3 regions of the Psychrobacillus sp. FSL H8-0483 genome follow, and region 1 is predicted to be linked to each of the others. Evidence: riboswitches for the same ligand, from Rfam matches in the RefSeq annotation. Region 1 holds a riboswitch; each other region holds the start of a gene.
The links. Region 1 has a riboswitch for thiamine pyrophosphate ahead of tenA (thiaminase II). Riboswitches for the same ligand answer to the same signal wherever they lie in the genome.
Positions count from the first base shown of each region.

Region 2: linked by a shared signal. The riboswitch ahead of MHB48_RS01160 (YkoF family thiamine/hydroxymethylpyrimidine-binding protein) and the one ahead of tenA (thiaminase II) in region 1 are both predicted to bind thiamine pyrophosphate.
Region 3: linked by a shared signal. The riboswitch ahead of MHB48_RS11205 (ABC transporter substrate-binding protein) and the one ahead of tenA (thiaminase II) in region 1 are both predicted to bind thiamine pyrophosphate.

Region 1 covers NZ_CP152052.1:3,496,528-3,506,747, forward strand. The annotation lists gene thiD (bifunctional hydroxymethylpyrimidine kinase/phosphomethylpyrimidine kinase) at 1-563, opposite strand, end outside; gene thiM (hydroxyethylthiazole kinase) at 560-1,303, opposite strand; gene tenA (thiaminase II) at 1,284-1,973, opposite strand; TPP riboswitch at 2,046-2,143, opposite strand; TPP riboswitch at 2,202-2,299, opposite strand; gene rlmD (23S rRNA (uracil(1939)-C(5))-methyltransferase RlmD) at 2,649-4,019, opposite strand; gene MHB48_RS17095 (YjjG family noncanonical pyrimidine nucleotidase) at 4,603-5,307, opposite strand; gene MHB48_RS17100 (cytochrome d ubiquinol oxidase subunit II) at 6,081-7,106, opposite strand; gene MHB48_RS17105 (cytochrome ubiquinol oxidase subunit I) at 7,103-8,449, opposite strand; gene MHB48_RS17110 (diacylglycerol kinase) at 8,779-9,693, opposite strand; gene MHB48_RS17115 (thioredoxin family protein) at 9,824-10,220, opposite strand, start outside.
Region 2 covers NZ_CP152052.1:222,562-232,781, reverse strand. The annotation lists gene MHB48_RS01195 (hypothetical protein) at 1-466, opposite strand, end outside; gene MHB48_RS01190 (hypothetical protein) at 468-1,172, opposite strand; gene MHB48_RS01185 (hypothetical protein) at 1,536-1,850, shown strand; gene MHB48_RS01180 (HAMP domain-containing sensor histidine kinase) at 2,190-3,632, shown strand; gene MHB48_RS01175 (response regulator transcription factor) at 3,634-4,320, shown strand; gene MHB48_RS01170 (hypothetical protein) at 4,772-5,848, shown strand; gene MHB48_RS01165 (D-glycerate dehydrogenase) at 5,907-6,866, opposite strand; TPP riboswitch at 6,990-7,097, shown strand; gene MHB48_RS01160 (YkoF family thiamine/hydroxymethylpyrimidine-binding protein) at 7,176-7,757, shown strand; gene MHB48_RS01155 (ECF transporter S component) at 7,759-8,340, shown strand; gene MHB48_RS01150 (ABC transporter ATP-binding protein) at 8,300-9,703, shown strand; gene MHB48_RS01145 (energy-coupling factor transporter transmembrane component T) at 9,717-10,220, shown strand, end outside.
Region 3 covers NZ_CP152052.1:2,364,557-2,374,776, reverse strand. The annotation lists gene MHB48_RS11245 (S16 family serine protease) at 809-1,345, shown strand; gene MHB48_RS11240 (DUF3221 domain-containing protein) at 1,461-1,922, shown strand; gene MHB48_RS11235 (solute carrier family 23 protein) at 2,238-3,404, opposite strand; partial or broken gene MHB48_RS11230 (ATP-binding protein) at 3,643-3,840, shown strand; gene MHB48_RS11225 (TatD family hydrolase) at 4,218-4,991, opposite strand; gene MHB48_RS11220 (ABC transporter ATP-binding protein) at 4,997-5,737, opposite strand; gene MHB48_RS11215 (ABC transporter permease) at 5,734-6,501, opposite strand; gene MHB48_RS11210 (thiamine-binding protein) at 6,501-6,791, opposite strand; gene MHB48_RS11205 (ABC transporter substrate-binding protein) at 6,803-7,804, opposite strand; TPP riboswitch at 7,879-7,988, opposite strand; gene MHB48_RS11200 (GNAT family protein) at 8,322-8,852, opposite strand; gene MHB48_RS11195 (methyl-accepting chemotaxis protein) at 9,349-10,220, shown strand, end outside.

The DNA.
Region 1 (10,220 bases):
CCTTTTATAAACACCGCATCAACCGCCTTGTCACCAGCTAAATGACCACCTTTCATAACCACACATTGTACGCCAAGAGAGAGAATATCTTGAGCAGCTAGGAAAAGTTCTTGTTCCGTATGAATAGCTCGACCACTTATGACCTCTGCTTCTGGTATATTCGGTGTGCAAACCGTTGCAATCGGTAGCAGTTTATTTTTAAGAGATTGTATCGCCTCTTGTTGAAGCAAGCTCGCACCGCCCTTCGCAATCATCACAGGGTCAACGATAAGAGGTAAGGCTCTATTTTTAAGTGTAGCAGCGACACACTCAATAATCTCTGCATTAAACAACATGCCTGTTTTAATAGCTTTCACATCAAAATCTTCAAGGACCACCTTCAATTGTGCTTCTACAAATTGTACAGTTGTTGGAAAAATGCCATGTACACCTAACGTATTTTGGGCTGTTAAAGCAGTGATGACACTTGTGCCAAATACACCAAGCTCTTGAAACGTTTTAATATCCGCCTGAATGCCTGCTCCGCCTCCACTATCTGAACCTGCTATCGTTAATGTAATCATTGATGTCCCTCAGCTAAATATTCAAGTTGGTTTAGAAAATTTGTATGGAATGTCCCAATCGTTGAATATGCATTTAAACTAGCTTGCTTATAATCGCGAAGTAGACTCGCAAGATCTTCGAATGCATTTTCACAGCTTGCGAGTTCTGCTGCACAAAAGGCACTTAATAGACAGCCACTTCCTGTTATTTTCGTTACCTTTTCATGACCACCAACGATCCATTCTAATCTGTTCCCATCTGTAATCACATCTTGCTCACCTGTCACAATCACAAGACAGTTATATTTGTTTGCAACACGCATAGCCGTTTCAGCTACATCAAGTTCACCAACGCCACTATCGACGCCTTTCGCTAGCCAAGAAATACCTGCTATAGCAGCGAGTTCTCCAACATTACAACGAATTAAATTAATTTTAAGATGTTGTAATAAATCCATTGTTGTTTGTAAACGAAAATTTGTTGCTCCTGCACCAACGGGATCAAAAACTATAGGAATGTTCTTCGCATTCGCACTGATCCCTGCTAGAATCATTGATTTTATTGTCTGTTCATTTAATGTGCCGATATTTAGTAAAAGCGCATTCGATTTTGATGCCATTTCCGCTGCTTCTTCAACTGCATCGGCCATCACAGGAGAAGCTCCTATTGTAAGTAAGCCATTTGCTGTAAAATTGGCCACGACATAGTTGGTTATACAATGCACTAAAGGTTTTTGTAGATTAATTTTTTGTAGGCTCATTCATATACACCCCTTGTGTCCAAGTTTGCATCGTCCATGGCATTTCCCAAAACATCCACTCGTAATAACAACTTTTTTCAAAATGTGCCTTTAAAACCTTTTGTTTCATTGGCTGTTCCTTCGCAAAACGATTTAACATCGACTTTTGCTTTTCGATCGATTGAAGCATTTCGTCAGATGCATATAATGCAATCCATTGTTCATACAGCGGTACATTGGGACGAGCATACTTAAGCTTTTGGCCAATTTCTTGATAGAGCCACGGGCAAGGTAACATGGCAGCAAATGCTTCTGCTACATCGCCATTATGTACAGCATTGTACATATGACTCACATAATTATAAGCAGCTGGTGCCACCTCAAAATTTTCGATTTCTACAGTTGTTACACCTAAATCTTGAAAAGTTGTACGGTGAAGTTCAAGCTCTGCTTCATGTATAAATCTCGCCGTGTTTAAAAAGTATTGAATGTCCTCGTCATTTGTTGCCTTTGCTGCTGCTAAAGTTAAGACTTTTGTGTAATGCTTTAAATAATACGCATCCTGTAGCATATAAAACTTGAACTTTTCGAGTGGTAAACTGCCATCTGCAATACCTTGCACAAACGGATGGTTAAAACTAGCCTCCCAATAAAATTGCGTTTCCTGTCTAACTTTTTCACAAAACTCCATTCTTTGTCCTCCTTAATTGGTGGACGTAAGCGCAAAAAAGGCGCCTCTAGTAGAGACGCCCAAAAAGTGTAGACTACACCCATGATTGCTCCCTACGCCAGTGTTAACTGTCAGGTTCTAAGGGTCAGGTTTTAACCTTCTCAACACAATGTGTCCCCCCGCAATTAAAGTATTTGCAAAAGAAAGGCCCCACGTAAAAAATACGCGGAGCCGAATAAGTACATATTGATGATAGTGTACTTTGCTCCCTACGTCCGTATTAACGGTCAGGTTCTAAGGGTCAGGTTTAACCTTCTCAACACAAACGTGTCCCCCTGCAAATTCATTTAATTACACTAAGTTTAGCTTAAAGCACCAGGGCAAACAAGATAAATATTGAAAGATATTTAAATTTCAGTGTAAACCCAAAATAAAAAAAATCACACCTTTTCGGTACGCACGAAAAATAGCCATCTATTTGAAATTTTTTCGGATAGATGGCTATTTTGCACTTTCTATCGGCAAAAAGTTAAAAGATATTCTTTCATTAGATAAGCTGACACCGCAAATTCTTCATCCATTAGTTGAGCGGATTACTTGTACACAAGAAGGTAAAATCCATATACACTATACCTTCGTCAATCCCTTAGAAGTGGCATAAAACTTTATATAAAGATAAAGACAACTAACGATTCGTTAGTTGTCTTCTTTTAAAATGAGTTGCGAGACACACTCAACATGAGTCGTCTGTGGGAACATATCAACCGGCTGAACTTCTTGCGTTTTGTAGCCACCATCTTCTAAGATGCGTAGATCTCTCGCAAGTGTTGCTGGGTTACAGGAAACGTATACAACGCGCTTCGGTTTTTGTTCCAAGATTGTTTGAAGTAGTGCTTCGTCACAACCTTTTCTTGGTGGATCTACTACTAGTACATCCGCTGTCTTGCCTTCTTTATACCATTTTGGAATGACTTCTTCTGCAGGACCTGCCTCGAAGAATGTGTTGTTGAAGCCATTCAATTCGGCATTGCGTTTCGCATCTTCAATCGCTTGTGGAACGATTTCCACACCAAGCACTTGTTTTGCTTTTTGCGCAAGGAATAAAGAAATCGTTCCAATACCGCAGTAAGCGTCGATTACCGTTTCTTCTCCAGAAAGCTGTGCATAATCGAGTGCTTGTTTATATAGTACTTCTGTTTGTTCAGGGTTCACTTGATAGAACGAACGAGCAGATATTTCAAATCGAATATCTCCAATTAGATCTTCAATTACTGCCTTGCCCCATAGGACATTCGTGTCATCTCCGAAAATAACATTTGTATTGCGCGTATTTACGTTTTGGATAATAGAAACAACATTTGGCTCTACTTCTCGTATAAGGTCAATGATGGCATCTTTTTTCGATAACTTCGGATGTTTGGTAACCAGCACAACCATTACTTCCCCTGTTGCGCGACCTTTCCGTACGACAAGATGACGAAGCTGACCTTTTCTCGTTTCTTCATTATAAGGAATCAAATCGAGCTCTAATGCTTTTTCTTTCACCGCACGTAGTAAACGATCTGCTTCATCTGTTTGAATTAAACATGTATTTGTATCTGCAATGCGATGTGATTTCGTTTGATAGAAGCCAGCAAGAACTTGTCCATCTTCTAGGCTGAACGGAATCTGTGATTTGTTGCGATATTCCCATGGTTTCTCCATCCCTTTTACAGGTAACACTGGCGCATCAATTTTCCCTATACGCTGCATGACATTTCGTACCATGCTCTCTTTCCATTTGAGTTGGCCTTCGTATGTCATATGCTGAAGTTGACAACCACCACACTCTGCAAATACTGGGCATGGAGCTTCTACACGAAATGGAGATGGCTCCACTATGTTCATTAATTTTGCGAAGCCGTAGTTTTTTAATGTTTTTAATACATGGACTTCTGCTGTTTCGTTCGGTAAACCACCTTGAATGAATAGCGGATATCCGTCGACCTTGGCAACTCCTGCTCCATCGTGTGTTAAATCTTCTATATGAACTGTAATTCGATCATTTTTCGTTACTGGTCTATTCACTTTATTGCTCCGTTCCTATTTGATTGTTTCATTATAGCAAAAATAAGCGCCTGTTTAAAATGAAGTATGTCCATGATAATCTATATATACCATGTAGCGACTGTAGAAAAATCATTTTTTCAACTAACCCAAATTTCAGCAAAAAGAGGGGCTGTCCAATAAGCCCATAAATTGAAGCAGGTGAAGAAAAACGAGTCTTTTCTTCACCTGTTTTTTGTAGGCAATTGATTGTAGTGGAAGACGGCGACTCCAGCGGGAATATCAGATGTTTTCTGCACCGAAAGCAAAGCGGTAGGTGCATGAGCTGAAGGCCCCACAGGAACGAAAAAAGGAACAAAGGCTAAGAACGCCACCTCGAAAGGAAGGCAATCTAAGTTCGCCGCGTCCTGCTCCTGCGCAAAAGTTCTGTGCTCCTGCGCAAAGCTCGTCGCAAAATAACTTTTGCGGCAACGATTGCATGACACACATCCTGTGGGCCTCAACGCCTTTGTGACCAACATCGTGTTGGCCTGTGGAGACTGAAGCCACGCCCGCGGAAAGAGTCCGTCTGGAGCGGAAATCAATACTCACCTTTCTAACTAGCTCATTTTACTTCCAAAACTTGCTTATTAACTATTTCCACTAATTCTTCCCAAGATTGAATTTCATGCGTTGGCTCAATTGCTGTTAAATTCTTCTTCAAATGCGGATTAAACCAACAAGTATCTATACCAAAGTTATTGCCACCTTGAATATCTGATGTAAGGGAATCTCCAATCATTAATACACGTGATTTATCGGAAAGGTTTAGTTTGTCGAATATATATTCAAAAATCTCTGTTTGCGGCTTTTGAAAACCGGTTTCCTCGGAAGTTATTATAACCTCAAATAAATTCTTTAGCGAAGATCCACCTATTCTTGCATGTTGTACCTCTTTAAAACCATTAGTTAATAACGCAAATTTACAACCTGAAAGATTCGCAAACATTTCTTCTACACCGTCAATCATATGTACTTCTTTTCCTAATTTATCTAAGTACTTTTGTCCAAATACTTCGGCATCTATGTCCATTGCATGCTGTAAAAATAAACGCTTGAATCGCTCTACTTTAAGCTTTGCTAAAGTTGTACGACCATGCTCTAAATCATCCCATAATACTTTACTGATTTCTTTATAACTTGGAAGGTAATCCTCCACACCATTCGGTAATTCATATTCCATAAATAAATGAAGAAGTGCATTTTTCTCGGTCATTCCAAAATCGAACAACGTGTCATCCAAATCAAATATTAAAACGTCATATCTCATTCATTTTCCACCCCTTCATTGTTAACATTCTATATATTTTACCATACAAGTTTTGAGCACTGCTGTTTAAGATAATAAGAAAAGCGTTGGGCACCATTTAAGTGCACAAAAACTGTTCGCAATCGTTTCCAGAGTGCTCTGGACTGACTTTTGCTACATCATTACCTTGGGAATTTTATCTGGAGACTCGTGACTGTTGTCTGTCCGTCGACCTCCTGCAACGATAGTCAAAAGGTTTGTGCTGTTTTGGATAATGAGAGAATAGATACTATCTACTATCCTATGAATGATGGAAGCTCCCGAAGATGCAATTTTGGGAGCTGTGCACTATTCTATAAAATGATCGCTACTTACTTTTCTGTCTAATGCCTGTTTACAGATCAATACGGGATTTATGGCATAAAATTTTATATCCTTTCTGGTGTATGAAATATATTGCCTTTCTTATGGAACTGCTGATTGGAGTGGAAGGCGGCGACTCCTAGGGGATTAGCAAGCAAATCAAGACCCTGGACTGAGCACCGCGAGGGAAGCGGCTTGATGCTTCCCCCCTGGAAAGCGTCCGCCTGTAGCGGAAATCAACCCGTTCACAGTATTAAAATTTATATACTTTCTTATCTTTCAAAAAAGAACCTCGGATATCCGAGGTTCCAGTATTATTCGTCTTTAATCACTCCGTCTTTGGAAGCAGCCCAAAAAGCTACAACAATTGATCCGATCAATACGATGAATGGTGCGTAAAATATGAAAAAGTCTGACATGAGAGCTCCTCCTTATGCGTGATTGTCTTTTTTCCCACGGACATAGTCTTTATTAAATAAGAAAAGACGTAACAATAAATACAGAGAAGGTATTAATAAAGCAAGGCCTGCAAGGAATGCAATGATTAAGGAAATCGCCATTGCTTCATTCGTAAAGCTATCGTAAATCGTTAAATACGGATACAACAAATACGGTCGATGTGCAAAACCATATGCAAAGAACGCAATGAGAAACTGTCCTACTAAAAGGCCAAATGCTGCTCCATAACTCCTTTTTTTATACAAAAGCCAAACCGTTCCTACAAATAATAAAAACGATAAACCAAATGCCCACCAAATATCGAGCATATTGCTGTAATGCTCTGGGTTATGTGAGCGAAGTTCTATCATAATACCCATCGCTGTTATTATCGTTGGAAATGCCCATAGAAGGGCATATTTTCGCATTAGTATTGTCGCTTCTTTATCTCCTGCTTTATTCGCATACCAGGTTAAAAACACAGCCGAGATATAAAGAACTGCAGAAAGACTAAGCACAACAATTGCCCAAGTTAATGGACTAGTAAATAGCGCCCGATAATCTAAAACAGGGGCATTATTTACCATCGTAATAAAACCACCCTCAGAAATGGTCAATACGATGGACAATGCTGCCGGAATAAACAATCCTGCTAATCCATACATAAACGAATATCCTTTATGCCCTCTTGAGCCATACGTTTCAAAAGCGTAGTACGAACCACGGATTGCAAGTAAGATTAAAGCAATACTCGCTGGTACAAGCAGTGTCGTACCATAGTAAAATGCTGTTTTCGGGAAGAATCCAATGATTCCTACAAAGAAGAATACAAGAAACACATTCGTCACTTCCCAAACAGGTGATAGATAACGCTGAATCACATTCGTCAAAATGTGCTGTCTTCCTGTCAGTAAGCTATAGGCATTAAAAAATCCTGCTCCAAAATCAATGGATGCAACTATTAAATAGCCAAACAAGAACGTCCATAACACTGTAATCCCGATGATCTCTAACGTCATGATATATCACCGCCTCTTTCAACATGCCGATCTTCTATTTCACGTTCTACTGGATTTTTTCTAAACATACGACTAAGCACAACTATAGTTCCAATTCCGAGCACAACATAAAGACCTGCAAATAGAAGCAACATCGTATCGACGTGCGCACTAGTCGTTGCAGCATCTTCTACGCGCATAATTCCTCTTAAAATCCATGGCTGTCTTCCAACTTCCGCTAACCACCAGCCTGCTTCAAGGGCAATAATAGAAGCTGGGCCACCTAAAACAATCAGCCAGCGGAAAAGCTTTGAATCCACAAATGACCATTTCAAAAGCTTCCCTAGCCAGTATAATCCGGCAAGACCGACCAAACTCATCCCTATCGTCACCATCAAGTCAAACAAATAGTGAATATATAAAGGAGGAACTTCATCTTCTGGGAACTGATCTAACCCTATTACTTCAGCTGTCGGATTGGAATGCGCAAGAATACTTAACGCAAATGGAATCTTAATCGCGTATTTCACTTCTCCGTCATCCAAAACTCCATACAACATTAAAGGTGCATTTCCTCCTGTTTCAAAATGCCATTCAGCAGCTGCTAGTTTTTCAGGTTGGTACTCTGCTAAATATTTTCCGGAGAAATCGCCAATAATAACAGTGGCAATTGAAAAGACAAGTCCTACCTTCATTGTTAAGTACAACGCTTTTTTATGATAAACATGATTCGACCCTTTTAATAACCGGAAAGCTGCAATGGCTGCTAAAACAAATGCTGAAGTCATATACGCTGTAACTACAACATGTGCAACTTTCGTTGGCATTGCTGGGTTAAACATCGCTAGTAACGGACTAATGTTTACTAATGCGCCGTCGACAACGTCAAAGCCTTGGGGTGCATTCATAAAGGCATTGACAATAGTAATGAACACCGCAGAAAAAGATGCCCCAACGGCAACCGGTATTAGTAAAAGTAAATGCTTCTTTTGATTCTCAAAACGATCCCAAGTATACAAATAAATGCCAAGGAAAATTGCTTCAAAAAAGAACGCAAATGTTTCCAAAAATAATGGAAGAGCAATAATATTACCTGCTAGTTCCATAAAATTCGGCCAAAGTAGAGATAGCTGCATCCCTATAGCAGTTCCAGTTACTACTCCGACGGCAACTGTAATGACAAATCCTCGTGCCCATCGTCTTGCAAGTAATATGTAGTGTTCATCATTTTTCTTAATACCAACCCACTGGGCAATCATAATCATTAAAGGGACACCTACACCGATTGTTGCATAAATAATATGAAAAGATAAGGTCAATTCCGTTAACACACGACTAAAAAATACGGCTTCTTCATTTCCCAAATGTTATACCTCCTTAACCTCCAAGTATTCTTCCCACAATGGATAGCATCATAATCCCTGCCACAACAAAAGCAAGCCACATTAAGTATTTTTCTTGTTTCTTATACATGCCTTCCACTCCTTTTGCCTAATTCAACAGGTTAAACTATATTATTCCCTTTCTTTTCCGTTTTGTAACATATCCAAGATAAAAATATAACAAAAAGGTGAAAGAGGAGTGAATATTTTAAACAGATTAAATGAAGACTAGATTGGCACTCACCAGAATAGTTATACCCCCAAAATTTGAACAAAAACCCAGCTTTCTCGAAAGAATGCTGAGTTCATTTTCACGGTCTGTCCTGCTCTCGAATTTCATTGATTGGTACAAAAACCTCTATATGTCTATATAAATTTTGGAACGTTGCTGGAATAATTCCACCATATTCGCCATCTAGATTAAGTAATACTTTGTCTTCTGAAGTCACTTTTATATTCTTTGCTTTTTTATAAATCACATGGGGATCCGACAAATGTTCCCCTCGAATAGCAAGTGTTGCTAAACGAATAAATTCAGCAATATTAACTTTCTTTAATATGAATAAAGAAAAATTTCCATCATTAATACTCGAATTTGGTGCGAGCTTTTCAAAGCCTCCAACAGAATTTGTCAGTCCGACTAAGAACATCATTGCTTCATCGTCAAATACTTCTCCGTCATATTCAATCCTTACTTTTGTAGCATTAATCGAAGGCAGCATTTCTATGCCTTTTAAATAATATGCAAGTTGGCCAAGTACAGTTTTTAGCTTACTTGGAACTTCATAAGTAAGTTCGGTAATTCTTCCTCCACCTGCAATATTAATAAAGTAACGACGGTCATTCACTAGTCCAACGTCGACAGGAATAGTATCTCCTTTGATAATGATCTCCACTGCTTTTTGAATATCTCGAGGTATATGCACTGCTCTTGCGAAATCATTTGTTGTTCCCATTGGAATAAGCCCAATTTTCGGTCGGTCCTCAAACTCACTTACGCCTGCTACTACTTCATTTAGTGTTCCATCTCCACCAGCAGCAATAATAATGTCAAAACCGTTTACAACTGCTTTTTTCGCGGCTTCTGTAGCATCTCCTTCAGAGGTTGTTGCATGGCAAGATGTCTCATATCCAGCAACTTCTAAAGTCTCCAACACTTCTGGCAAGTGCCTTTTAAAAAGTTCTCTTCCGGAAGTTGGATTATAGATAATCCGTGCACGTTTCATACAGATATTCCTTTCTGCTTTACAATTTCTTTCTTACCTATAGAAGACTATACTCCTCATCAAAAAGTTTCCACTCACCACTAAAAAGAGCCGACTGCTGCCGACTCCCTATCACTAAATTAGCAAGTATTTACTTTTGAAGAGCTTGTAACCAACTACTACGTATATCTTCGTACACAGATAAATGAAATTCTTTATTGTCTGTAAATTCTTTCGTCATTTGCTCAAAAAATGCTTTCTGTACTTCTTCGAATGTAGGATCTTCCTTTGGTGGAAATTTCGCTCTACTTTCCATTACATATTGTTGCACTTTTTCTGCACGTGGTCCCCACTTCGCGATCACTTCACCATCTTTACTTAACAATAAGTAAATAGGAATCGAGCGCCCACCATTTGTTAAGTATTGGTCTATTAACTCCAAGTTTTCATCACGATAGACAGCACGCATCTCAAGATCTGCTGCTTCTGCAATTTTACGTAAAATCGCATTATTCATCATCGCATCTCCGCACCAATCTTCTGTAATA
Region 2 (10,220 bases), 860 kb from region 1:
TCTTCTCTTCCATTTGTACCCCTGGAAAGTAATGATGAACGTTATCGGTGACATAATAATTCCTCTTTTTAATTAAGTATAGATTCATATAGTTTAGCTGTTCTGAAGAAGCGGAATTCCATACAAAGTGATAAGTAGAGGGATCATTATTATTTATTTTCCAAACCCGCACATTTCCGTTTGTATCCATAAATTCAACCATCCATTTGTGATGTTTCCACACCCAGAAACTTATACCATAATGGTCCTCTTCCGAGATAAAGGGAACAAATGCATGCTCTTTATCCAAGTAAATAACTTCTTGAATAATACTTGCAGAAACTTCAGGAAACAGGCTATTCATCTCTTTTACTAATTGTTCGTCCGTCGGAAAAGGATTAGGCTTTGAAAAATAAAACCAATAGATAAGGACAACTGTCAGTAGGAATACGATACTTCCAAAATAAATGAAGATCTTTTTCTTCATGCTATTTCGCCTCCCCTAACAAGGAGTCTTCGGATCGAAAATATATGTCCTTTTTAGGGGTTGAAATTAAGAGCCCTTTTCCGTCACCTTCTACATAAATACTCGTTTGAAGACCGCTCCCCCATTTTGGGGAGGTATTCACTAGCATATATGGAAATCGTTCGTTCCTTCTATTTGGCTCGGCATTCATATACGTCTCGTTATACCATTCGTCACTATAAATCATTTCTTGACTCATACTATTCAATTGTCTTTGAAAGTTTTCATGACTAAAAGAACGTTCCTGCCCAGATGGATGAATAGTAATTATGAAAGCATTTTCTACATGTGACATATAAGTTGCTAGTTCATCTTCCGAATACAGTAAGTAATTTATCGGTATTGCTATTAATGTAGACGCTAAGATAATATAGTTAGCAAAAAAGCCTAACCAAGCAAAGGGTTGATATTTCTCCCACTGTTCTTTGTTTCTATTTAAAAACCCATACATAACCCATACTCCAAGTGGCAAGATGGAAATCTTCAAGAACGTACCAAATACAGTAAAATGAAAAGAAAATGAAAAGAGACCAATCAAGATGACCACAATCATTTTCCATAGCTCTGGTTTCATCAATTTATTTTTATACAAACGATTTGCAATAATACCGACTGTAATCCAAGCCAAAACTATAGTGAATATCTCCACAATGTTTCCATTCCACAAGAAAAATCCCCCCCTTCATCAAGTCTATATCCATAATTTCTATATTAATCCAACTATCACCTCTTTTTTAAAACTAGATCAATTAAAATCCCTTTTAATCAAAGCAACTTCTTTCAGCTTAGAAATAGGCTTTCTAAGGTATTAAACAACTTTTTGGAATAATACTACATAATAATTATGTATTGTCTGGCTACTTCATATGGACCTCTCTTTTGTAGTCCCTGCAGAAAGAATATCATTTTAATATTCCTTATGCTTTTCGTGCAAAAAAATTACTGTTTGCAGTACTAGGTTTGTCAGTTGCTATGGGATTAGGTACATATACAGCACCTTCTCCATTTATTTCCGCTATTATGGTGGCAATTGTCGGAGCATTCGTTACGTCATGCAAATGAACACTTAGAAATGAAAGCAGGTGTATTATCAGACGAATTAATAGAGGGGATTCGATCAATCGCGAAATCTATTGACAATAAAGGGCATAAACCAACCCAGTCAGTTGAAATACGGGATGACAATTTAGAAACTTTGTATGATTTATTCAACGAGGCAAGTACCATTGCAAGTAAACCAATTACTAATATTCACCGGGAAATAATTATTTCCAAGCCTTCTCTTCGCGTTGTCCTTAGTGGAGCTTTCGATATTTGTTGCAGCTATAGTTGCACAGTCATTTGATTTTAATCGTTTGTTTTGGGTGACCTTATCCTGTAGGAATGATTATAGAATGGATCGACAATAATTTTACGTATTCTTCTACTTATATGGCAGAGCAGTTATTAGCTATTCTTCATTATAATCCTGTCGAAATACGCGTAAACTAAAATTGGTGAGGAGTAACTGAAGCTACTAAGAAGAATCTAGTTCACCGCTCCCTCGCATTATCTCAAGTAGTGATTAATAAGTCTGTTGTTTATAGATTTTTCATACATACTTTAGAAATTTTTAAGGATTGCGTGTTATGGTTCATATAGTTTCTTATACATTTGATAAATAGTGATTGTGAGGTGATTAAAAATGTCAATTAAAATGCGATTTCTATTGTCCTACGTAGGAGTAATACTTTTTTCATTCACATTATTGCTAGCAGCTGGCTTTTTAATTATTTTTTCGATAACGGGTGATATAAATTCTATCGAGCATTTTTATAAAAAGACTTATGTTCAAAAACCTTTGACTACGGTTGAAGAAAGTGCTTTTCTAGACTTGAAGCTATTAGCTAAAAATAATCCTTCCCAGCTTCTAGACGAAGAGCAACTAAAAAGAATTGAACAAGAAGGTATCAATCTTGTAGTTAGAAAAGAAAATAATGTCGAGTACGCTTCCCCCACTCTTGATAAGCAAGCATTGTCTATCTCTCTCCCTGGATTTGAAGAAACAAATATAAATACGCGAGATTCGATAAAAATCGATAATTCTTTTTTCACATATGTGAAATTCGACTTTTATTTTCCAGATAAAAGCAAAGGAAGTATATTTGTATTGAGAAAGGCAAGTTCCTATGCCGAGTTGGCTAAGGAGTTGTTTCCAATTTTATTTGGCCTATTACTATTTCTGTTTATAGTAATTATTGGACTTTTAAACTATTTAGTATCGCGAAGTATTATCCTTCCCATATCTATTCTGACAAATGGTGCACATCGAATAAAATCAGGAGATTTAAGCTTTGAAATCAAAGCCACTTCGAATGATGAAATCGGACAGTTAAATAGGTCTTTTGAAGAAATGAGAATTAAATTAAAAGAATCTGTAAATCTTCAGCTACAGTATGAGGAAAATCGGAAAGAACTACTATCCAATATTTCGCATGATTTGAAGACACCCATTACCTCGATTATTGGATACGTTGAAGGAATAAAAGACGGTGTGGCTAATACCCCTGAAAAAACGGATAAATATTTATCCATCATTCACTTAAAAGCAAAAGATATGGATTCATTGATAGACGAATTGTTCTTGTTCTCCAAATTAGACTTAAAAAAAGAACCCTTCTCTTTTGAAATCATCGAACTGAATCAGTATATGCGAGACTATGTAGAAGAACTTCATTTAGAACTACTTCAAGACGGAATTAAAATTGAATTTGATCTAATGCATAAGCCGATGTACGTGGCAGCAGATAGAGAGAAACTAAAAAGAGTAATGGTTAACCTAATTAACAATTGTGTGAAATATATGGATAAAGTTCAGAAGAACATTACCATTTCTCTAATTGAAGGAAATAATGATATCACTATTAAAATCACAGATAACGGTCAAGGAATAGAACCTTCCGCTTTACCTCATATTTTTAATCGTTTTTACCGAGCTGAACAATCTAGAAACTCACAAACAGGTGGAAGTGGCTTAGGACTTGCGATTGCAAAACAAATTATCGTGGAGCATGGTGGAGAGATTTGGGCAACGAGCGAATTAGGAAAAGGTACAAATGTTTTCTTTACCTTAAGGAAAGGAAGTTAAAATGAAAAATATCTTACTTATTGAAGACGAAGTTAGTATCGCAGAATTACAAAGAGATTATTTAGAAATCAATAATTTTACTGTCGATATGCAGCATACTGGTGATGCTGGACTCCAACATGCCCTTCAAGGTAACTATGACTTAATTATTCTAGATATCATGCTTCCAGGAATAAGTGGATTTGAGATATGCAAACAAATACGTGCTGTCAAGAACATCCCTATATTATTTGTTTCTGCCAAAAAGGAAGATATCGATAAAATTCGAGGTCTTGGTTTAGGTGCTGACGATTATATTACAAAGCCTTTTAGTCCAAGTGAGCTGGTTGCTAGAGTTAAAGCACATTTGGCACGATATGAACGCTTAGCCGGAAATCAAAACAAATCAAACACAATCTATATTCACGGAATATCCATTGATAAATCATCACGTAGAGTCCATATAAACGGGGAAGAAGTACCATTTACAACAAAAGAATTCGATTTGTTCGTTTTTCTTGTAATGCACCCAAACCAAGTGTTGAGCAAAGAGCAACTTTATGAAAACATCTGGGGTTTTGAGTCAGCTGCAGATGTTTCTACTGTAACCGTCCATATTGGAAAATTACGTAGCAAAATTGAAAGAGAACCTGCTCATCCGAAATTACTAGAAACCGTTTGGGGAGCCGGATATCGCTTTAATGTTTAAATAATAAGCTTTACCAGGGGCTGTCTCTAAAGTCATACATTGACTGAGAGATGGTCCCTTTTCCAATGTATTGATTTCCGTTCCAGACGGACGCTTTCCGCGGGCATGGCTTCAGTCTCCTCGTCGCTTTCGCTCCTGCGGGGCCTTCAGCTCATGCTATTCCCGCTGGAGTCACCGTCTTTCACTACAATTAATTGCCTACAAAAAATAGTAGTTTTAATAAAAAGTATACAAAAAACAGGTGTAGAAAAGACTCTTTTTTTACACCTGCTTCAATTTATGGACTTATTGGACAGCCCCATTTTTTTATTTATATTAAGAAATGTTATTAAAAAGTTTATCCTTTTTTAAGAAATTGATTAGTTAGATTTTAGGATTTAGGACTAATATAGTTTTTAGGAATAACAAGTCTACAAATAGCAACACACAACTAAACTGAGGAGATGTCATCATGAAAAAAGCAAAATTATTATCACCTATACTACTTGGATTGACATTAGCAATAACAGGTTGTAATACGGAAACACAAAACAATCAAAGTGAACAAAAACAAGAACAACCTCAAAAGGAAACACAAAACGAAGCACAAATCTCGGATTTACAAGCGTTAAATGCGATGACATTACAAATAACATTCTCTACGCCATTATTGGAAGAAGACGTTAATCCAGATAATCTGGATATAATAAAGAAAAACTTTGAATTTGATCATGAGTTAAGCTTAGTCAATGTTCCTAGATTAAAAATCGGTTCGGAAAGCACATATATTATTCCTGTTACCATACAAAAACCAGGAACAACTTATACTGTTATCTATAAAAATGGAGAAAAACAATCCTTTGAAGCAAGTGAAGAAAAAATTAATTTAAGCCAAACCAAACAAGTTACAAACGATACGTTTGAAATTGAATCTTTTAAGGAAGATGGCGTAACAGATTATGCGAATATTATTGAAGCATATAAGGCCGGTAGAGGTGATCTTTCTTTTCAAGTAGATGACGAAAATAAAGATGACAATGGAAACCAATATCAAGTGATATCTTCTTTACGAGATCGTACAGTATTAATTACAGCAGATAATGGAGAAGAAATTACAGCGAATTATGTACCCTTTACCCAAGCAGCAGATGGTAGACAAGCACCAAAATTCCGTTTATCAGAAGGACAAACTTTAACACCTGGTACAACATATACTGTGTCATCTGATTGGGCAACAATTAAAAATCCAACCTTCGAAACGAAAGAGATTGCTCCGTTGACAGTCAAATCAGCAGAAGCAATTGATGATAAATCATTCCAATTAACATTAGATAAAGATCCTGGTATGGAATTACTTGCAGGTCGAAGCGTAGAATTACAAGCTGAAGATGGAAGCAAGATTCAAGCACAATATCGCTTCTCTTCTCGTAAAGGTGCAGTTGGTATCTTTGATGTTAAAGACAATACATTAAAGCCCGGTGCAACATATATTGTGGTTCCAATGAACGATTGGGCTACAGCAAGTGATGTATCCTTAGTGACTAAATAATATAAGAACAACGAAATACCAGATCAGAGAAATGGAAATAGCTCTGATCTGGTATTTTTTATACTACTCTATTCTCTGGCTCTTTATTCTCCAAAACTGCTTCAATATCGTCAGCATTCATTTGCATCATAGCAATTCTCGTACGGATGGTTGCACTTCCGATATGCGGTAGCACAGTAACATTCGGTAATGTGAGTAATGGGTGGTCTAAAGGAACTGGTTCCACTTCGAATACATCTAGACCAGCAGCCCAGATTTTATTTGTCGTTAATGCTTCGTATAGGGCTTGTTCGTCAATGACTCCACCACGCGCAACATTAATGATTGCAGCGGTTTCTTTCATCAATTCTAGTTCACGTTCTGCAATTAATCCCTTCGTTTCAGGTGTTAATGGCGTTAACAGAACGATGAAATCTGATTCCTTCAGCAATGTATCTAATTCTGCATACGTAAAACCGTACTTTTCTTCGGATTCCATTTTTCTTGTTCGATTATGGTAAAGAACATTCATATCAAAACCTTTTGCACGCCTTGCAACGGCTTCTCCGATTCTCCCCATTCCAATGATACCAAGGGTTGCACCAAAAACATCCATCCCTGTATACTGCATTGGTGACCGTGACTTCCACTTACCTGCACGAAGATCACGTTCTGCCTCCATTACACGACGAGCAGTAGCTAGAAGTAAAGAAAATGTTAAATCTGCAGTAGTTTCTGTTAAAACTCCTGGAGTATTTGTTACGATAATTCCATGCTCTTTTGCTGCGTCAACATCGATATTATTGTATCCAACCCCTAAATTACTAATCAATTTTAAATTTGGCAAACTTTCAATAAGTGCTCGATCCAATTTATCAGAAAGCATAGTCCAAATTGCATGAGCATCTTTTGCTTCTAACTTTAACTCCTCATAAGTCATTTGCACATCATCACTATGCCACATCTTTACTTCAAATTTTTCCCTTAATGGGTTCACAACTTCATCTGGTAATTTGCGCGTAATTAATATTTTTTTCAAATTTGTAACCTCCAAATATTCTGATAGCTTAAGCATGGACGAAAGTATGAAATTTTGCAACTGCATTTACAATGCTAATTTCGTAGGGTATACTGGGGGCACATTAAAAAAACTACATACCGTTTTCTGCACTAGGGGTGCCCACTTTGGCTGTGATGAGAGCTTTTTAGCTCCGATCCCTTATTACTCGATCAGGATAATACCTGCGTGAGGAAGTGCAGTGACTTTCCGAATTTTTTTATATTGGATAAGTGGCTGCATCTTCACGGATGTGGTCTTTTTTTATGAAAAAATTTAGGAGGTTTTATGATGCAATGTGGTTTAAGCCCAATCGTCGGATTTCGTTTTTCGTTACATCCGATGACCAATGATTTTATTTCCGTCATTAAAGGAGCACTTCAAGATACGGATACGACGAATGTATGGATGCATACAGATGACGTATCCACAGTAATTCGAGGGAAGCAAGTACATGTGTTTAATGTGGCAAAGGCAATCACGTTGCACGCTGCCAAGACTGGCGTGCACATTGCGTTATCTGGTACATTTTCTGCGGGTTGTCCTGGTGATACAGCCGGAGATGTATATTTAGACAAAGGAGATGAAGTAGCGAATAAAGATATGACAAAGCAATACGTGTCTTCCCAATTTGCACTTTATCCGATGAATAATCAAAATTATATGGACATTATTTACCGAGAAGTAGATCGTGCGAAGGAGCGTGGTGTTTTCAATGATTCCATGCACTATGCAAGTGGTATTCACGGCGATATTCATGACGTGTTTGCATTTTATGAAGAGACATTTACGCATGCCCGCTCAGAAGAACATAAGCATTTAGTGATGACGGTTTCGATGAGTATAAATAGTCCTTCGCACGGAGGTCTTTAATATGTTGAAATCTTGGAAGTTAAAAGAGATTGTACTCATGTCTTTATTTGCAGCCGTGTTTGGAATCGTGTATCTACTATTCTTACATGTCGGGAATATTTGGGCAGGTTTTATTGGGCCAATTGCGTATGAATGGATTTTCGGCATCTGGTTTATCGTATCGATTATTTGTATGTATATTATTCGCAAGCCTGGTGCGGCGGTGATTTCAGAAACGATTGCAGCGGCTATTGAAGTGTTGCTTGGAAATGCAGTTGGTCCGAGGTTAATACTTTCAGGAGTTATCCAAGGTTTAGGTGCCGAGGCCGTATTTGCTGCAACTCGTTATAAACGCTTTGATCTGTGGGTATTGATGCTAGCTGGTGTTGGATCATCGTTATTTAGCTTTGTCTACGGGTACTTGTTAGGTGGATTTACGGTGTATAGTACTGGTTATGTCGCGCTCATGTTAGGTATTCGAATTTTGAGTGGAGCTTTACTTGCAGGTGTTGGCGGAAAAGGGATTGCCGACGGATTGCTTGCGACTGGGTCGCTAAGAGGCTATGCAATTTCACGTCCTAAAAAAGGTGATGTTCGTGCATGATGTCATCCATTTTGAACAGGTAAGTTTTCGTTATCCAGATGAGGAGAAATGGATATTGGAGGATTTCTCCTTTTCTATTCAGCGTGGTGAACGTGTGGTCATCACTGGACCTAGTGGTTGCGGAAAAACGACGTTACTTTATTTGTGTAATCGCTTGTATCCTGATAACTGCGATGGTGTTTTGTCTGGTTCCGTAAAATTGTTTGGACAGGATAGTTTGTCGTTCGTTCCTGGAGAAATAAATCACAGGGTAGCGACTGTGTTTCAGGATCCCGATGCACAGTTTTGCATGCAGACGGTAGAAGAAGAGCTAGCTTTTACACTAGAAAATTTACACGTCCCAAGAGAAGAAATGGACAAAAGAATATGCGAAGTGTTGGTTTTAACGGACTTAAGCGAGTTTCGTCATGCAGTTATTCAGCAGCTATCTGGCGGTCAAAAACAACGAATTGCTACTGCCTGTGCACTGATTATGAATCCAGAGGTTTTGTTACTAGATGAGCCACTTGCGCATTTAGATCCATATACTGCAAAGAAATATGTGAATTGGTTGGATAGGTTGCAGAAAAAACGAGCAATGACCGTTGTTGCTATTGAGCATCGATTGGATATCTGGGGAGATTTTTTTGAAAGAAGCATATCGTTAAATCAAACGGAGATTGCTTCTACTATAGAAAAACGGAATAGCACGAAACAAGAAAATACTTCGCTTGTCGTTCATAAAGTACAAGCAAAGATCTTCTTGCAAGAAACTAATTTTACGTTAAATCGTGGTGAAATAACCGTGCTTGCCGGTTCAAATGGAAGCGGAAAGTCTACATTATTAAAGGCATTATGCCAGCTAATCCCCTCAAGTGGTACTGTTAAACCTAAGTTTTTAGGCTATGTACCACAATCACCAGAGTTTTTATTTCTCACCCAAAATGTACGTGATGAGGTGGCATATGGTGGCGGAAGTGATGTGGACGAAATGTTAGCTCGGCTGAAGCTCATACCTATTGCGACGGCACATCCTTTTGCGGTTAGTCACGGACAAAAGCGTCGTGTGGCCGTTGCAGCAATGCTCTGTGATGGGCGTGAAGTGATTTTAATGGATGAACCCACTTCTGGTCAGGATGCAGCAGCGCTTTTCGAGTTATTCCAACTAATTGATGAGCGAGCCCGAGCTGGAACAACTTTTTTAATCGTTACGCATGATATGGAATTTGCTTATTGTTTGGCTGATTCGATTTTATTGATGGATAATGGTCGGTTGACCGGGAAGTTTGAAGCAGATGCTGTTTGGGGCGACGAGCAATTATTATTAAATCATCATTTACTTCCTCCGAAAGGATTGTTGAGTAGTGAAAAATGCTTTGCATAGGATGAATCCTTCGGTGAAGTTTTTATTGATTACCGTTTGTATGTTTACGATGGCGTTCTTTTTTGATCCTTGGACACCGCTTGTGTTCTGGATTGGTGTGCTTTTGCTGCAACTGTTGTTTAGTCATATTAATTGGAAGAAATGGTTTTTGTTTATGCTTCCATTTTTCATTACGGCTTTTGGTTATTTTTGGACCACACTTGTTTTTGCAGAAGCTCAATCTGGTACTGTTATTTGGACTTTGGGGAGATTGGAAATTACTGTATCGCAGTTGGATCATGCACTTTCGTTAAGTTTTCGCGTGTTAGCATTTTCTAGCCTGTCTTTATTGTTCGCGTTAACAACGAACCCTGTTACGTTCATCTTGAGTTTAATGCAACAATTGAAGCTATCACCAAAAATCGCATATGGTGTGATGGTCGGCTATCAATTTTTACCTGTTTTGAAGGATGAATTTGTGCAAATCGGGCAAGCACAACGCTTACGAGGAGTAGCTAGAGAGAAAAATGCTTTGCAG
Region 3 (10,220 bases), 1.1 Mb from region 1:
AGATAACACTTCTTGTTCCAAAGCGATTGTTGAATAGATGCAGCTGGATTTAGAAAGAAATCTAGGATTTGAGATAGAGATCTTGATTCTTTTATGTACTTCGTTATATCTATTTTGTATATCCGTTTTTGCATTTTCGATTTCAGAAGAAATAGGTATTCACATGCTTTAGCATGATTTTTCCTGAATCATTTATACGATGAGATCAATTTAGAAAGTTGGCTCTATAGTAGGGAACTCATGGACTCATATAATACACTTTAAGCATATACATAAGTAAAGGGACGCTTGAAATAAGTTAGATTTTCCGATTTCGCAAAAACAACTGATATAGGTTAAATTCCAAATATAATCTTTCGAATAAAATCCTCAGTTGGCGTTAAAGGTTTTTCAGAGTCTTTCTAGAATTGAGAAATAGACTAATACTAAAGGAAAGGGTGAAGGAAAGATCCTTAATCGCAAAAAAAGTGCACCTTATATCGTTTCTGGCTTTTTTACGTTACTCTATTATGGCATATTTTTATATCTATATCTTCAAGATGTTATCGGTGGAATTTCATTTGTCTTTTTATTATTGCTTAGCCTCATCCTCTTATTAATTGTTCGCATTGTGCTTCGAAAAAAGTATAGATATAAACGAAAAATCACGCTTCCTACTTACATCATGCTCTTGCTGATTTGTTTCGAACTACCACTTATATTTTATGAAGGAAACACACACAGGGTTTTTCTTTATAATGAACCAACAAGCATATTCGGAAACACAGGAATCTACTTAGTAGGGGTAAATAGTGTAGATTTTAAAAACATGGAGAGTAAGCAAGCCGTTGAGGATCATTTAAACAAACAACATATACAATTTTTAGATATTATGGAGTTTACCAATTTAGATCTTTACGGAAGTAAAAACCGGCAATTATTGGTTTGGCTTCATCTTAAGAAAAATGAATTAGAACAAATGAGAGAAAGTGTGAATCATTACTTAGGCCAAGAAGATGCATCTATAAATGAATTTTTAAATCGAGATCATATTGGAGGAAATAGTGCAGGGTTAGGTCTAGCGTTAATCGGGCTCATTATAAGAGGTGATTTGCAAAGTGATTTATCTTTTGCAGTTACTGGGGCAATTAGTAAAACGGGAGACGTGTTACCAATAGGCCTTGTAAAAGATAAAATACAAATTGCCGAAGTATCTGGTTATTCCTATATGATTATACCGAGTGAAAATGCGGAAGAAGCAGCAAGAATTCAAAAGGAACATAACGTAAACATGCAAATTTTTGATGTGTCTCATATCGATGAAGCAATTCAACTGATTAATGAGTTGAACAAGAAAGATAAATAAATATAATTTTCATAAGATCTGCATCATACCCATGTACATGAATGAGTGGTTCTAAAAATTCATCTAATTATTTATGGGAACACTTGATGGGTTAGGTCAAATAGGAGAAGGTTCTATGAAAAAGAGAAATCTAATCTTTATTTTATTAGTATTAACAGGTTGTTCAAGTGTTGAAGGTTATATTGTCGATAAAGAAGATGGACGAATACTCATAGTTAATCCTGAATCAGTTACGTATGGTGAATCAAAAAAATCCAATGAGCATTATGATGCGGTTTGGATATCTACAAATGATAAGAACTATGAATTGGGACAAAAAGTGAAAGCATACTACAACAATATTGAAGAATCCTATCCTGGACAAGCTAGATCAAATCGCGTTAAAGTTTTAGGTTCTAATAAACCGAATAAAGCAGATTTATCAGAGCAAGATGTCATAAAATTATTGTTAAGTGAACAGGAAGAGTTATTGGTACCTGCAATAAAAAAGATAAATTACTCAGCTGAAAGGGATATTTGGGATATAACTGTTGTAACTGACGGCGAAGAATTATATTTCCAAATAGAGGATGAGTAGCATCTCGAGATGAATACTTGTCTATTAAAGAACGTCTATTAAATGTCTTCTATTGAGAGCAGGTGTCGGGGTCAAATCACAGGACTTAGTTCTAATGGAGCTCCTATTACTAGTTTTGAGATGTATATGTTCCAGGTTTTCAACAAGGCGACTGTGGTCCGGGAACTAATTAAATTAATCAATTATAAGCTTTTCATATGTTGTACGGTGAACCGTATCATAAGTAAATGAGGTTTTAATTGCCTTTGACCGAGTTGTTTGCCTTACAAATAAAAAGCCATTCCGCTTCAAGTGTTGTGGAATGGCCTTTTTATTCTAATTTTCGTTCTTTGTCGTAAAATCAGGTACGAACCAATGGATGAGCAATCCGGCAAGCGTGGCGTAGGCGATACCGTGGGCATATCCAACCCCGATGATAAAGATAATTGCGACGATGACTAAATTTTTCATATTAGCCAGACTAACATTTTCTTCAATGATGTGACGGATCCCCATTCCTGCGATCATACCAAACAACAAGATACATATTCCGCCCATCACTGCAACTGGAATGGATTGGATAACAGCTCCAACTTTACCGAACAAACCAAGAAGAATCGCAAGAACAGCAGCACCCTGAATAATCCTACTTGAAAACTGGCGTGTGATGGCTAGAACCCCGAGATTTTCCGCGTAAGTAGTTTGTGCAGGTCCACCGATGAAGCCGGAGATTAATGTTGCAAGGCCATTCCCCCATAGGATGCTTGAAAATCCAGGATCCTTTGTCACTTCTTTTCCTGTAATCTCATTTAGTACAAACATATGTCCAAGGTCTTCGATGATGGTAACCAGGGCAATCGGCGCCATTCCGAGGATTACAACCCATGTGAATTCCGGCATGACGAAATGTGGAAGAGTAAAGGCAGGTGCGCTGGCGATGGTATCAAAATCAACAAATCCACGCATCGCAGCATAAGCATACCCTACTGCAAGACCAATTATGAGCGGGAAGAGGCGGATCATCTTAGTTCCTGCAAGCGTAGCAATGATCGCCGCAAGAAGGCTGACGATAGCGACATCCCATTGGGTAGAAGCCATGTTGGTCACCGCAGTAGTTGCCAGCGAAAGACCGATTATACTTACAACCGGTCCGACGACAACTGCAGGAATTACTTTTCGGACTTTTTCAAAACCGACAACTGAAATGATAATAGATACAATGGCATAAACAATGGAAACGCTGATAAGACCTGCAACTGCTTGACCTGGTGAATTTAACTCCCCCACATACAATGCAAGCGGAGCAATAAAAGCGAAGGATGAACCTAGATACGTAGGAACCTTTCCACGTGTAATAAGATGGAAAATCAGGGTTCCTAAACCGCTGGCAATAAGTGCACTTCCTGGATCAAGACCGGTTAGTGCTGGAACCAAAACTGTTGCACCAAACATTGCTAACAAATGCTGTAAAGATAATGGTATCGTGCGAAAAAAATTTTTCAAACGTGTCCCCCCTTTACTATTGTCTTGCTATATGTTATTTCTCCTTTTTAATTTTTAGAATAAAAATTAAAGAATAATACTGAATGATATTTTGTGTTTTCTGTAGATGGAGATAATTACAAGGAGAGTAAAGCACAATTTAACATCTACACTAGGAAAATAAAACCCTCATTTAGATTCATAACGGTGAACCGTATCTTAAGTAAGTGCGGTTTTGGGCTTTGTCAAATGAACAGTCTCAGGAAGAGGATTTACAAAAGAAGAAATGAATTCAGCTACAGAGCAGTTTTATAGAGGAGATAAGAGTAGAAATTCAAAAAAACATTATGGAATCGGTCTATATATTGCCAAAAACTATGCAAAGCAACATAGGGGGAATATTTACTTAAGTAATTCAGAAAAGCTGGTTGGTGCAAAAGTTGTATTGGAAATATCGTATCGATGTGATGGAGAAAATGCAAAAGACTTTGTTTTCGTACATTCCTTGCAAATGGAAAATACTTTATATTTGTCGTATTAATTAGGGTGATTCAATATAGTTAGATGGCGATAGTTTCCTAAAAGAGAGGTTCCTGGCTATATTTTTTGATCCATCTATGAAATGTATTTTCGTTATCACATGAGCTATAGGCTTGTTATTCTCAACAATCAACTTAACAGTTTCTTTTTTATGAACTGACAGGTTTTGTTTCTCTCTTAATTTCGTATAGAGAAACAATAGGAGAAGGTGGTAATCCTTCTCCAGTGTTTTGGTACTCTCTCTTAATTTTTGATATTGCTCCATTAATAAGAGCAAGCTGTATTCCTTCTTCATTAAATAGAAAAGAATGATTTAGTATTATAAAAAATTTGATAATAAACTTCATCAATTGAAAGCTTTTTTATATCGGATATCGTTTTAATAGATTCTTTTATCATGGAGGGATGAGTCATCTTTCCGGTAAAAGGTCCTTCAAACGGCCATGGACCATCTGTTTCGACCATGATTTGCTGAAGTGGATAGGATTGAACGAGCTGTTGAATCTCCTCCTCATACAAAACATCGGGTGTGACAGAAATGTAGTACCCGTTTTCTGCCATTCGAAGAATCGTTTTGGAATCACCTTTGAACCAATGAAAATGGGCTTTTGGAACGGAATATCTCTCCAAAAGGTCACAAACGATGGGTGCATCTTCATAAACAGCATGAAGGACGATAGGTTTTTCTAATTCCTTACTTAGTTTAATAAATGCTTCTAATAGTTCAATGTACTGGCTGCGTTGAAGTGTCGATAGTTTTTGTTCTTTTCTTAAATAATAAGGAAGCCCTACTTCACCAACTGCAACCATGTCATTTTGATTGCTCTTTATCCAACTGAAAAGTTCATCCATTTGCTTCTCCGTAGGGGGCGTTTGCTCAGGATGATAGCCAAAAGCAGGCTTCACCTTTGAGAATATTTTGGCAAGCTCTTTATTTTTTTTACTTGAGTCTAAATCAAAAGAAACGGATATTAGTGCTTCTAAAGATGAGTCCCTTTCAATGATATCCTTTATTTCTTGATCGTTATAATGATCTAAGTGAATATGTGCATCAATCATTTTTAGCAACTTAATCACTCTCCTGTTTTTTTGAGGGAATAGTAAATTTTCCTTTTCCATTCTAAGAACTCGTCTTCTAGATATAGACTTTCCTCTCTTGGACGTGAAAAAGGAACGTGAAATTCGGCTGCCACTTGAGAAGGTTTATTGGATAAAACAATAATTCGGTCAGATAGAAATAATGCTTCTTCAATATTATGTGTCACAAAAAGGATAGTTCTTCGATGTTCTTCCCAAATAGATAAAAGCCATTTTTGCATATCAAGCCGTGTTAATTCATCTAAGGCAGAAAAAGGTTCGTCCAAGCAAATGATGGATTGTGGACTTAATAATGCTCGAATAAAGGAAGCCCTTTGCTTCATACCACCTGATAATTCATGAGGATACGCATTTTCATAACCCGTTAATCCTGCGATATCGATCATTTCTAATGCTGCTTCTTTTTCTGTTTTTCCTTGAAGTTCTTGCCCTAGTAATACATTTTCAAGAATCGTTCTCCAAGGAAGGAGAGAAGGGGTTTGTGGCATATAGCTAATAAACCCCCGTTTCCCGTTAATGACTTGATGATCTAAGTGAATGGTGCCTTTATCTGGTGAGAGGATTCCTCCGATAAGACTGAAAATAGTACTTTTCCCACTACCTGACGGCCCAATAATCGAAACAAACTCATTCTCTTCAACTGTGAATGCGAGATTCTTGATAACTTCATTTTTGTCAAATTGCATAGAAATATTGGAAACCGTAAGATGACTCACTTCCATTTCGCCCCTTTCAACTGCCACCGAACAAGCCAGCGCTCAATAAGAACAATTAAAGAAAAAAATAATAAACTTAATGTCACAATAGCAAATATGGCCACAAATACTCTATCTGTTCGAAAGGATGAGGAGGCGAGGGTCATATAAACACCGATACCATCCTTCGCTCCAAGCCATTCAGAAATAACTGCCCCCATAACACTGTAGGTTGCGGATATTTTCAAACCTGAAAATAGTGAAGGAAGTGCATAGGGAAGCTCTAGCTTCCAAAATAATTGCTTTTTCGACGCACCTGCCATAATCATGTAATGCTTTAATTCATTGGAAGTTTGCTTAAAACCATCTAATGCGGCAACCGTGATTGGAAAAAAGCAAACGAGCGTGATGACGATTATTTTTGGTAATAATCCAAAGCCAAACCAAATCACTAAAAGAGGGGCCAATACAATAATTGGAATGTTTTGTGAGATGATTAGTAACGGATAAATCGATTCCCGAATGAAAGGGAACAAGTGCAATAAAATAGCCGTAAGTAAACCGATTAGTAAACCTAGTGCAAATCCGAGTAAGGATAGTTTGATGGTTGATAATAAATGTGGGTAAAAATTGGACCAACCATCGAAACCTTCATAAAATATTTTTGTCGGAGAGGGTAAGAGCCAACTAGGAATTCTAAATTTAATCACAATCGTTTCCCATACAATGAATAAAAGGAGGAGAACCAGTAATGGTCTCCACCCTTTCGATACGATTTTCATCATTATCTATATTTCTCCGTAAGTTGATCCATTAAGATGCCTGATGGCTGGTACAATACTTTTATTTGGGAGATAACGTTACTGCTTCCCATCTCAATCATGCGATCGTTCATTTTCGTGATAACCTGAAGTAATTGCTGTAAATCGCCTTCCATTGTTGTTTCGAGAGGATGTACCTCAAATTTTACCCCGGACTCTTGTATCACTCGGATTGCTTCATCAACATACGGAATAACACTTTCTCCATTTTTTGTTTTTGGTATGATTTGAATACTGATCAGTGAATTTGTCATATTATAACCCCTTATTGTGGTAAAAATTCATTTGTAAATGCTTTTTGGGCATCAAGCTTTTTCTCAAGCAGCCCATTGTCAAACATCCACGAAGCATAATTTTCCCATACTATTTGTTTTTGCTCGCCCCATCTTGGTGCATCATCTTGATATTTAGAGGCTAGCCATTCTTGACTTTTTTTAACAAGCTTTGGATCCAATTCAGGCACTTCTTTAATTAAAATGTCGGCAGCATCGGATGGATTTTTAATAGCAAATTCATACCCCTTGGATACAGCTTTTACAAAAGCTTTTACTGTATCTGGGTTTTCTTTAATCATATTTTCATTAGTTGCGAGAACTGGCGTGTAATAATCAAGTTTATCAGAGTAGTCTGTTAAGTAGACCATATTGAGTTTTTCTCCACGCATCTCTGCCTCTACACCAGTCCAACCATAATAAATCCATGCGAAATCGATGTCTCGTTTCACAGCTGTAAAGAAATCAGTATCTCCCATATTAACAAACGAGACTTTATTTACATCAGCATTTTCTTTTTGCATCAAGGAAGAAATAACCGATTTTTCAACTGGTGATCCCCAGCCTCCATATGTTTTACCTACAAAGTCTTTTGGTGTAACAATGTTCTTCGCAGCTGGTGAGGCAAAACCAGATGTATTATGTTGAATGATGGCTGCTATGGAAACAAGAGGAACATCTTGTATACGTGCCTGTGTGATTGATTCTTGATAGCTTATGCCAAACTCAGATTTGCCTGAAGCCACAAGCTGATCTGCTCCAGCATCACCTGGCATAATGATGTCCACATCTAATCCTTCGTCTTCAAAATAGCCTTTTTCTTTTGCCACATATAAACCGGTATGATTCGTGTTTGGTGTCCAATCAAGTACGACAGATACCTTTTTAAGAGAGTGTGTGTCTTTCTTTTTCGTTTCCGTTTCCGATGCTGATTTCGGATTGCTACAACCTGCAAGTATTAATAATGAACATAATACGATTAACCACTTTTTCATTTCTAATCCTCCTGTTTACATAATAAAAAGCACCCTAGAGGAGAACCTAGGGCGCATATAAGCAAACAAAGTTAATTGTTCAAGAATATGTTCCCTCCGCTGGTATCAACCAGATCAGGTTCTAAGAGTCAACATCTTATGGATGTAATCTCAACCGGCAACACCGGTCCCCCTACAATTCTAACTATTAAATTATATTCCAAACTCATTATAACAGAATCCTTTATTTTGACTAGTGAAAAATATGGAAATTTGGTGGAGAGGGGTGAAAAGAAGAAATGATTATTTTTGAAGGGAAGGCACGGGCAAATAAATATAGATTGAATTGAAATTTGATAATTTAGCTACTTGAATGAAATGGCAACTCCAGAAAGGTTATACTGGGCCGAGGATAAAAGTGGAAGGGAAGGAACGGAGGACTCCTGGCTGGGAAAAAGTAATGATCAAAAAAGATAGAGCAAGGCATTTAAATGAGCCTCACTCTATCTTTCTAAATGAAAATCATTAGATTACTGCACTAATTAGTTGGAAGTAAGGAGTATACGTTCGTATCATACGGAACATTATTTTGATACATATAGTTTCTAAGAACCCCTTCTTTTTCAAATCCTAATTTTTCTAACAACACATTGGATGCTTTATTTTCAGTAAAAACAACAGCTCCTATTCGAGTTAAATTTAGCTCATTAAATCCGTACGATATAACTTTTTTAACTGCTTCAGTGGCATACCCATTTCCCCATTGTTCAGGGAAAATTGCATAAGCTATTTCCGCTCTCTTATGTTCAGAAGACCAATTATGGAACCCAATCGTACCAATAATTCCTTCTGTTCCTTTTATCTCAATTCCCCATTTAATCCCTTGTTTTTCCTTATAGTTATTTGAAAAATTCCTAACAATATTTTTAACTTGTTCTATATTTGTTAATGGATTTTGCCCATAGAAACGTAATACATCTTCATTTGAAAAACAATTCAATATCCCTTGTGCATCGTCTTCTATTAGTTCTCTTAAGGTTAACCTTTCAGTTTCTAACACAGGAAACATTCTCCCACTCCTTTTTATACAAACATATAAATGTTTACACATTATTACAACATTCTTGCAAGAATTATTTTTAGGATCAATACCAAAGTCTGTACCTGGTTAAGAACAGCAGCATAGGTTTCCTCTTTATAGTGGCCACTGAAAAAGTACATAGATAAAGCGACCATTCTATAGTCAAATAGTTCATTCATTTCTTTTACGATTACATTATAACAATTAAAATTCCAAGAGGGCGACGGACAAACATTCGCACATAAGATTACCGAAAAAGGAGGAGCTTGAAGTGAAGCAGTCACATCAAGCTCCTCTAAAAATTCCACGGTAAGTAAGGCCAGTGTTTGGTCCAAAGTCCGCTGGAATTGGCTTATGGCATATTGCACTTAAAGGGCAGCTTATGCTACTTTCCTCATTCTCTTTATTAAAAATATTTTATTGTTGTAGGACTAATTATTATGCATTATTATTAAGGTGATAGGAAAAAAGGGGTGTTTTTGTAGTGAAAAGGTCAAAAAGTATTGCATGGAAGTTATCAGGGTTAATTATTGGGCTATTTTTCATTTTATTTCTTGCTTACACCGTAACAACAAGTGTGATTTTGTATAATAAAAGTATAGAAGATTCGGAGACTTCTACACTTCAAAATGCACAATTTTCTGCTCAAAAGATGAGCGATCGTTTTAAGAAAACGAATGATACATTACAAACAACGAAACGAATATTTGAAACAATGCAGTCGAATGGAGAATTATCAGCTGCAGAAGTATTAAGTATACTTGAAAAAAATTTGGCTGAAAATGAGGATTTACTAGGAGTAGCAGCAATCCTAGAAAATGGTTCAGCGAAAGTAGAGTCAACCATTCCTTCGAATCTTATCGATAGCAGTAAACATTTTGTTCCTTACTTATCAAAAGATGGGAATGAGATTTCGACAACTTCTTTAGAAGGATATGAAGACACTGAAAATGGAGATTGGTACTGGATTCCCAAAAAAGAAGGTAGAGCAGTACTTACGGAACCATATGATTATGAAGTAAATGGAAAAACTGTTTCCATGACAACAATATCAGTTCCACTATTTAGCTCATCAGGAACATTTTTTGGAGTGCTAACTGCTGACTTGTCTATTGATTTTCTAACAGATTTGGCAAACTCTATTAAGCCAGAAGGTGGATATGCTGGAATCATTACAGAACAAGGAATGCTGACAGTAAATAGTGCTAACGAAAAGTTAAATGGAACAAACATGCAGGATACGCTTAATTGGTCATCCTTTAAAAATACACTAGAAAGTGGCAAGCCAGTAAGTACGTATTTAGAATCGGAGCAATTAGGAGAAAAATCTTTTAATGCCTTCGCACCAATGATGCT